2 regions of the Pseudomonas sp. AK106 genome follow, and region 1 is predicted to be linked to the other one. Evidence: riboswitches for the same ligand, from Rfam matches in the RefSeq annotation. Region 1 holds a riboswitch; the other holds the start of a gene.
The links. A riboswitch is a leader RNA that binds a small molecule or an ion and turns the genes downstream of it on or off. The one in region 1 is predicted to bind cobalamin.
Positions count from the first base shown of each region.

Region 1 (4,591 bases):
GCCGTCATCAGTGCGGCGGTGAGGATCAGCACCGCCTGCACCCGGCGCACCGGAATGCCCAGGGACGCGGCCGAATCGCTGCCAAACGTGAACGCATCCAGCGCGCGCCGATGCCACAGGCACACCAGCAAACCGAGGACCACGACCGGCACCGACAGCGCCACCGACGACCAGCGCACGCCGCTGAGATTGCCCAGCAGCCAGAACATGATCCCGCGGGCCTGCTCGGCATTGGCCGACTTGGTGATCAGGAAGGACGTCAGGGCGTTGAACAGCTGGGACCCGGCAATGCCCGCCAGGATGATCTGGCCCGCAGCGGTCTGGCCCCGAGAGGAGCGGGCGAGCAGGGCGACCAGCGCAAAGGCGGCAATCGCCCCGGCAAAGGCGCCGGTGGACAGGGAGATCGTCCCGGCACCGATGCCGATGATCGCCACCAAGACCGCGCCGGTTGAAGCACCGGCAGAAATGCCCAGCAAGTAGGGATCGGCCAGGGGGTTGCGCAGCAGCGATTGCAAAACCACGCCCGACACCGCCAGCCCTGCGCCGCAGGTGGCGGCAACGATGGCCCGGGTCAGCCGGTAATTCCAGACAATGCCCTCATCGATCGGGTCCAGAGGAAAACCCGCGGCCCACAGCTTGTTCGCCAGCACCTGAATGATCACCGGCAGGCTGATCGACGTCTCGCCGATCGCCACGCCCGCGAGCACCGCCAACGCCAGTAATGCGATGGCCCAAGCGCCATGCCCGAAGATGCGGACGACGCTCGACCGGAGCATGCCGACAGACGTCATGGCGCGAGAGTGGCCCCGGCCAGCTGTTCGATACCGTCAAACAGCCGCACGCTGGACTCCATGGCGCTGGCGTCCATGATCACGATGCGATTGTTTTTCACTGCATCCATATTGCGGGTGACCGGATCAGAGCGGAGGAAGGCCAGCTTCTTCTCGTGATCGTCAGCCGGGAAGCGGCGGCGGTCCATGCGCGCGATGACCAGCACGGTCGGGTTGGCCTTGGCGATGGTTTCCCAGCCCACGGTCGGCCATTCCTCATCGGAGTCGATGACGTTGCGCATGCCGAGGGTGTCGAGCATGAAGTTGGGAATGCCCTTGCGCCCGGCCACGTACGGATCGACGTTGATGTCAGGGCTGGAAAACCAGAACACCGCCGAGACGGGTGGGTTGGCATGGGCTTTTGCCTGCGCCACAGCTTTGGCCAGCCGCCCCTGATAATCCGCGATCAGGTGCTCGCCACGGTCTTGCACATCGAAGATCTGCGCCAGCTGACCGAGGCTTTTGTACAGCGTTTCGATGCGGAAGGCTTCGAGGCGCGTGCCGTCGGCGCCGACCCGGTTGTTCTTGCCCTCGCAATCGGAGGGCAGGATGTAGGTAGGAATGCCTAAATCGCGAAACTGCTCGCGGGTGCCGACCGCGCCCTGTGGGCCGACCATCCACTCAAACTGCACCGGGACGAAATCCGGGCGTTTGCCGATCACCGATTCGAAGCTCGGCGCATTGTCGGCCAGGCGCTCGATGCCGTCGTTGAGGGCTTGGTACTGGGGCAGGACGGGGTTGAACCACAGTGACGTGCCCACGACCTTCGGGCCCAGGCCAAGGGCATAGAGCATTTCGGTGGCGGCCTGGCCGATGGTCACGGTTTTCTGCGGCGCGTGGTTGAACGTCAGCGCTTCGCCACAGTTGTCCACGGTCAAGGGGTAGGCCGTCGACGCCGCGAGCGCGGCGGTGGGCAAGGTCAGCGTGACGAACAGGGCGGCGAGGCGGCGCAGCGGCATGAACAGCGATCTCCAGAAAGCCTGATTGCTTGGCGAAGCAGGCGCTGGAAAGTCCATCCCGGCAGGCGCCCTGAAAGTGGGGGCGCGCACAGCGTGCGCGAAACGACGCACGAACGGGAGTCCTTCCCCGGACACCCCGCCGGTGAATGAATATGCTGGCCGGCAGGTCTCCTGACTGGCGCTTCATTGCCATGCTTCGGCCTTCCCGGGGTGACCCAGTGGCAAACAGGAAGCAGGGCTCGGCGCCTACAGTTGCGGGGACAGTTCCGTTTAAGCGCGATGACGCGCCCGGGATTCCCTATTAATTCCGAGTGGAAACCGGCGGCGGGGATACTAAACGATTCGGCGGGTGGAGGCGAATGCAGCGGTGGTGTGCCGGAGATGTATTGGCACCTCGCAGTAACTGGACGGACGCAACACCTGTGGGAGTGAGCTTGCTCACGAAGAGGCGGTACATTCACTTGATCTTCAACGGCTGGAATGCCGTCTTCGCGAGCAAGCTCGCTCCCACAAGGTATGTGTTTGCAGCGCCATCGGCGTGAGCTCAACACCACCGGCTTAGAGCTTAAACGGCCAACCGACGATCTTCTTCGGCCGTGGCGTGGCGTAGGTCCGCACTTTGGAGGTCTTCAATCCCAGACGCACCAGCGATTCCGCCAGTGCCACCGCTGCGGTGACCCCATCCACCACCGGCACGCCCGCGCGTTCGCGGATGAGTTGATCCAGCCCGGCCATGCCGCCACAGCCCAGGCAGATCACCTCGGCCTTGTCCCGTTTCACCGCTTCGATGGCCTGCTCGACGATGGCCTCGACCGCACGCTCCGGCGATTCCTCCAGCTCCAGCACGCTCATGCCGCTGGCCCGCACCGAGGCGCAGCGCTCGTACACCCCGGCCAGCTTCAGGCGGTCTTCGATCAGCGGCACGGTGCGGTCCAGCGTGGTGACTACCGCGTATTTGTGCCCCAGCAGCATCGCCAGGCTGGCCGCCGCTTCGGTGATGTCCACCACCGGCACGTCGAGCAGCTCCTGCAAACCTTCGCGGCCATGCTCGCCATAACCGGCCTGAATCACCGCGTCATAAGGCCCTTCGTAGGACATGACCCGGTCCATCACTGCGATGGCCGCCAGGTAACTTTCAAAATTGCCTTCCACCGACTCGGCGCCGAAGCGTGGGGTCAGACCAATGATCTCGGTGCCGGGCGAGGCCACGCTGCGGGCCTGCTCGGCGATGGTCTCGGTCATGGATGCGGTGGTGTTGACGTTGACGATCAGAATTCGCATGGACAGATCTCGCGCAGGGAACAAAGCCGGGCGTCTGGCCCGGCGTCATTGGCCACGATATCAGTCTTTGCCGGGGACCGGCGCCTGCAGGGCAATGAAGCCCTGATCGCGCATGGCTTGCCAGAAACCATCCGGCACCTGTGCGTTGAGCGCAGTAACGTCTTCGATGATCCGCGACGGCCGGCTCGCGCCCGGAATCACCGCCGCCACCAGGGGGTTGGCGAGAACGAACTGCAGCGCTGCGGACTTGATGTCGACCTGATACTGCCGAGCGATTTCCTGAATGTGCGCGACCTTGTCGAGCATCGCCTGGGACGCTTCCTGGTACTCGAAATGCTTGCCGCCCACCAGCACGCCGGAGCTGTAAGGCCCGCCGACGACGAACTCGGCGTTGTGCTGGCGGGCCTTGTCGAACAGCCTTTGCAGCGGCTGGTCATGGTCGAGCAGCGAATAACGGCCGGCGAGCAGGAAGCCGTCGGGCTGGGCTTCTTCCAGATCCAGGGTCAGTTCGCACGGCTCGACGCGGTTGACGCCCAGGCCCCAGGCCTTGATCACCCCTTCCTCGCGCAGGCGGGTGAGGGCGCGGAAAGCGCCGGTGCGAGCGATGTTGAAATGCTCGATCCAGGCATCGCCATGGGCGTCCTGGGCGACGTCGTGGACAAACACGATATCCAGTCGGTCAGTGTTCAGCCGTTTCAGGCTCGCTTCAATGGAACGCAACGTGGCGTCGGCGGAGTAGTCGGTGACAATCTTGTTTTTCAGGCCTTCGGCGAACGGACCACTGCGCGTTTCGGTGTCGATCTCATCGGAAATCAGCCGGCCGACTTTGGTGCTCAAGGTGTACTGGTCGCGGGGGATGCCCGCCAGTGCCTTGCCCACACGCTGCTCGGACAGGCCGGCGCCGTAGATGGGTGCGGTGTCGAAATAGCGGATGCCCTGGTCCCAGGCGGATTGAACGGTGGCTGCCGCTTCGTCTTCGTCAATGGTGCGAAACATATTGCCCAAGGGCGCGGAGCCAAAGCCGAGGCGGCCGATGATCTTGTCGTGCAGACTCATGGGGATTTTTTCCTGTGCGGTGAGGCGTGTCTGGATGCGCGGCTCATGACGCCGTCTTCGCCCGATAAGGAACAGCGCGACGAAGGCGGCGAGGCTTGTTTACTGACTGCTGATTGCCATAGGTGTTCTTGATAGTGTCGACCGGTCTTGTTGCACCTGAGGCGCCTGCTAAGCTCCACGCATTGAATAGAGTCTTCAGCAAACCTACCGAAACGAGGAAACTGCCATGCAATCTCACTCCCCCGATGCTGCACCGCTTGCACCGCACCCTGGGCATCAGCCCGATGAGCCGGAAACGGAACTCGATGCCGATATGGATCCGGGTAACGAAGACCCGGGTTCCCAGTTTGATCGCGACGCCACGGTTCCCCTGATTGATCCGGATAAATAAGGAAGCAACTCATTACAGATGCACTTCGACCGCCAGCGGCAGGTGATCGGACAAATGCGTCCACGGCCGCGTGC
Region 1 is NZ_CP096426.1:2,608,336-2,612,926, forward strand. It holds gene M1E04_RS11710 (FecCD family ABC transporter permease) at 1-776, opposite strand, end outside; gene M1E04_RS11715 (ABC transporter substrate-binding protein) at 788-1,789, opposite strand; cobalamin riboswitch at 1,934-2,127, opposite strand; gene M1E04_RS11720 (aspartate/glutamate racemase family protein) at 2,348-3,070, opposite strand; gene M1E04_RS11725 (aldo/keto reductase) at 3,131-4,126, opposite strand; gene M1E04_RS11730 (hypothetical protein) at 4,353-4,517, shown strand; gene M1E04_RS11735 (endonuclease/exonuclease/phosphatase family protein) at 4,530-4,591, opposite strand, start outside.

Region 2 (4,591 bases), 610 kb from region 1:
GCACCACGGCAATGGGGCAGTCCGCGCCATAGTGCGGTGTCAGCTCGGCGACGATCTTGCCCAGGTTATTGACCCCCAGATGAATCGCCATGGTCGCTTGATGCCGCGCCAGATCGCCGAGACTTTCGCCTTCGGGCATGTCGGTTTTGTCGGCGTAGCGGGTCAGGATCACGCTCTGGGAAATGTCCGGCAGCGTCAGCTCGGTGCCCAACAGCGCGGCGCACGCAGCGGTGGCGGTGACGCCGGGGATGATTTCGAAGGGGATCTGCAGCGCGCGCAGGCAACGGATTTGCTCGCCGATCGCGCCATAGAGACTCGGATCGCCGGAATGAACCCGCGCTACGTCATGGCCTTGTGCATGAGCGGATTTCATCAGCTCGATGATCTGCTCCAGGTGCAGTGAAGCGCTGTTGGTCACCTGAATCGCCTGATGCCCCTCCAGCACCGCCTCAGGCACCAGCGAGCCGGCGTAGATAATAACCGGGCAGGAGCGGATCAGCCGCTGGCCTTTGACAGTGATCAGGTCTGGATCGCCGGGGCCGGCGCCGATGAAAAAAACGGTCATGGGGTGTCCTGATTGGAATTCATTTGAACGATGGTTCGCCGGATGCTTGTCGCTGAATGCACGCGGCCTACTTCTGTAGGACCGGCTTTAGCCGGTAAGGGGCCTGCATGTACACCCTCATATTTGCAGCGTGACGCTTGACGCTTTCCCGGCTGAAGCCGGTCCTACGAGGGTCCGCGGTGTGTCCGTGGGACCGGCTTTAGCCGGGAAGGGGCCTGCATGTACACCCTCATATTTGCAGTGTGACGCTTGACGCTTTCCCGGCTGAAGCCGGTCCTACGAGGGTACGCGGTGTGTCCGTGGGACCGGCTTTAGCCGGGAAGGGGCCTGCATGTACACCCTCATATTTGCAGTGTGACGCTTGACGCTTTCCCGGCTGAAGCCGGTCCTACGAGGGTACGCGGTGTGTCCGTGGGACCGGCTTCAGCCGGGAAGGGGCCTGCATGTACACCCTCATATTTGCAGTGTGACGCTTGACGCTTTCTCGGCTGAAGCCGGTCCTACAATTTGAGCCGGTCCTAAGAGGTTGCGCTCGCCCTGCCGGTTGCGGTTGCCAATGCAAATGTCGCGTGGGGGCTTTTTCGGCGGGGGATGACCAATGTCGCTGGCGAGCCGGTCAACCGCGTCACCATGGCCAACGCGGCGCTTTCCGCCACGCCGTAGCAGCCCGTGCGTTCAAAAGCGATCTCGGATCGATGGCTGAGCTGATCCTCGTAAGCCGCCAGGTCACCTGCGCTGAAGAACCCGACCGTCAGGCCCAGCCCATGACCCAGTTCCAGCAACCCCGCTTCATCGGCTTTGCCATCAATCGACGCCAGGGCAGCAATGTCTGCCGGGGCCAGCTGACACTCCCGCAAACCATCCTCTATCAGTTGCCGAAGCTCCAGCGCCGAGCATCCGCGCTGGCAGCCCAGGCCGACCACCCACAGCGGTCGGTCGCACGAGTCATTCACGGTCAAAGCGCGGGGTTCAAACCCGTGTGCGCCGCAGGCGTTTCACTGCGACGAAACAGCCAGGCGCTGATCCAGCCCAGGGCGATCCAGAACGCGGCATTGGTCAGCAGCGACGCAATCTTGAACTGCGCTTCAAGGGCTTCCGGCGCCAGTGCCGAATGGACCGCCGGTTGCGGCGCGCCGACCATGTGCGGCACCACCAGAATCACCGCGCCCATGACCTTCAGCAGCCAGTGTCTGGCAAATACCATCAGCGCCAGGCCCGCAGCCGTGGACGCAGCGGTGCCGACCCACCAGATCTGTCGTTGGGTCAGGTCCGCCGCGACGGTGCCGGGCAGCTCGGGCGGCAGACCGAGGGTCGGCGCCAGCACAAACACCGCATAACCGGCCAATCCCCACAGCACCCCTTCGCGCGTACTTGCCGGCGTGCGCAGGGTGTACAGCGCCGCCAGCATCAAGGCGAAACCGACCGCGACCACCAGATTGCCGCCGGTGGTGGACAGCACGCGCTGCCAGCCATCTTCCGGCTCCCAGGCTTCTTCGTTATGGACATGAGCCGCCATGGCGTCGTCGGCGTGCTCATGCATCTCGACGGCGGGCGCCTTCTCGTAGGTCTCCGCCTGCAGAATAAGCGGCGCCACCGAGAAGCTCTGCAGCAACGTCAACAACAGGGCGGCCAGCAGTCCGGTGAACCCGGCCGTTTGCGCGATTCGCTTGAACATGGCGGCGGGTCTCAATGGCAAGGGAAGGCGGAGCTGTGACGGGTGTCGTGTGCCGCGTTATGCACCGCATCGATGTGGGAGAAGCCGGCGAAGTACACCAGAAACACACCGAGAAACATCGCGCTGACGGCGGCGACAAGGCGCTGGCTTTGCGTGCTCGCAACGGCCGTCGTGGTGTGTGTGGTGGTGCCGGACGTCTGGCGGGGTGTGCTGGTGGACATGGCGCTTCCCTCTGATGTGGATTCAGCGGACGGAAAGGCGCGAAGACACCGCAGGCCAATTCCGGCAGTGCTCAACAGCGCCCGCCCACCGCGGGTTGTTATGTAACGTTGTCGGGCCGGTCTCCGGGCTCACGAGGGGCACATGTAACAGCCTTCACAGCCGTCGCGCCTTCAAGAATCGCCTTCCCATATCGCTGTGGACACAGTGGATCTGACTCTTCACTCGCTTACCGTTGCGGGGGCAGCACCGGACTGATGCACACCCGAAGGTCTGCACGCACCGGTTTCCCGTTTCACCCTGTGAAGGGCACCCGTAACAAGGTGTGTAGGAGACCACGGGCTGTTTGGCGCGTCAATCGACCCGTCAGTCGGCAAGTCAATCGATGCAGTGATCGGTGCGTCAATTGGCGCGGCAATCATTGCAACGGCGCGATTGACCGGCCTGCGGTCACTGCGTAGCCTTGCGCACTTGAGGTTCGCTGGCCGCTTTTATGAAAGCCACCGGCGCTAAGAAGGGAATGCGGTTTCACGCCGCAGCTGCCCCCGCAACTGTAAACGGACCGCTTCATTGCACAGCCACTGCGCGAGCGGGAAGGCGCAATGAATGCCAGTCGCCTGACGATGCCTGTCAGCGACCGGCCGCCGTGAGCCAGGAGACCTGCCTCGAATCGGACCGCCTGCGAGCGGCCGAGGAATTCCACTACAACCGGGCGGGGTGATCCGGTGGCGAATCGAACCGCGCGCCTGTTTCTGCCGGCCTGCGCTGTTTTCGTCCTCGTTGCCCCGCCGCATGCCTGAGGGCAACCGATGAAAACACTGGCCAAACTCCCCGTCACCATCGTCACCGGCTTTCTCGGCTCGGGCAAAACCACCTTGCTGCGGCACATGCTCGACAACGCCGAAGGCCGACGCATTGCCGTCATCGTCAATGAGTTCGGCGAGCTGGGCATCGACGGCGACATCCTCAAGCAATGCACCATCGGCTGCTCGGAAGAAGAAGCCGTCGGTCGCGTGTACGAACTGGCCAACGGCTGCCTGTGCTGCACCGTTCAAGAAGAGTTCTTCCCGGTGATGCAGGAACTGGTCGCCCGTCGCGGCGACCTCGATCACATCCTCATCGAAACCTCGGGCCTGGCCCTGCCGAAGCCGCTGGTGCAAGCCTTCCAGTGGCCGGAAATCCGCAACGCCTGCACCGTCGATGCCGTGATCACCGTGGTCGACAGCCCAGCCGTGGTCGCCGGCACCTTTGCTGCGTTCCCGGATCAGGTCGACGCCCAGCGCAAACTCGACCCGAACCTGGACCACGAATCGCCGTTGCATGAGCTGTTCGCCGACCAACTGGCAAGCGCCGACCTCGTCGTGCTGAACAAGGCCGACATGCTCGACGCGGACGCACTGGCCGCCGTCCGCGCTGAAGTCGCCGAAGAACTGCCGCCAGCGGTGAAGATCGTCGAAGCGAACCGGGGCCAGCTGCCGATCAGTGTGCTGCTGGGCCTGGGCGCTGAGTCCGAGCTGCACATCGATGGCCGCAAGACCCACCACGATCACCACGAAGGCGACGATCCGGATGATCACGACCACGACGCCTTCGACTCGATCTCCATCACGCTGCCCCAGGCCGATGAATCGCTGTTGCTCGACGCGCTGACCCAGGCCGTCGTCCAGCACGGCATCTTGCGGGTCAAAGGCTTCGCCGCCATTCCCGGCAAACCCATGCGCCTGCTGGTGCAAGGCGTCGGCACCCGGTTCGACAAGCATTTCGACCGCGCCTGGAAGTCAGACGAAACCCGCGAAACCCACTTGGTGCTGATCGGCCAGGAACTGGACGCGGGCGTTCTTGAAGCGCAATTGCGCGCTGCCGTTTCCGCGATCAAAGGCTAACCATGCACCTGCTGCGTACACAGCCCGGCGGCTTCGTTCCCGACGACAGCATCGCTGACCTGGGCCAGACGCCCGCCGAGCTGGTGATCCTGTGCAGCGCCGACTCAAACCTGGCGTTGCTGGCTGAAGTCGCGCAGCAACTGCCGGACGATTACCCGAGCCTGCGCCTGGCCAATCCGATGCAGGTGCAGAACCATGCCTCGGTGGATTTGTACGTCGACGAAGTGCTTCGCCACGCCAAAGTCATCC
Region 2 is NZ_CP096426.1:3,217,776-3,222,366, reverse strand. It holds gene cobM (precorrin-4 C(11)-methyltransferase) at 1-565, opposite strand, end outside; gene M1E04_RS14355 (cobalamin biosynthesis protein) at 1,084-1,518, opposite strand; gene M1E04_RS14350 (CbtA family protein) at 1,521-2,240, opposite strand; gene M1E04_RS14345 (CbtB domain-containing protein) at 2,252-2,461, opposite strand; cobalamin riboswitch at 2,559-2,791, opposite strand; cobalamin riboswitch at 2,917-3,141, shown strand; gene cobW (cobalamin biosynthesis protein CobW) at 3,269-4,342, shown strand; gene cobN (cobaltochelatase subunit CobN) at 4,345-4,591, shown strand, end outside.
Region 2: it holds a riboswitch for cobalamin, as region 1 does, so the genes downstream of both, M1E04_RS14345 (CbtB domain-containing protein) here and M1E04_RS11715 (ABC transporter substrate-binding protein) in region 1, are expected to answer to the same signal.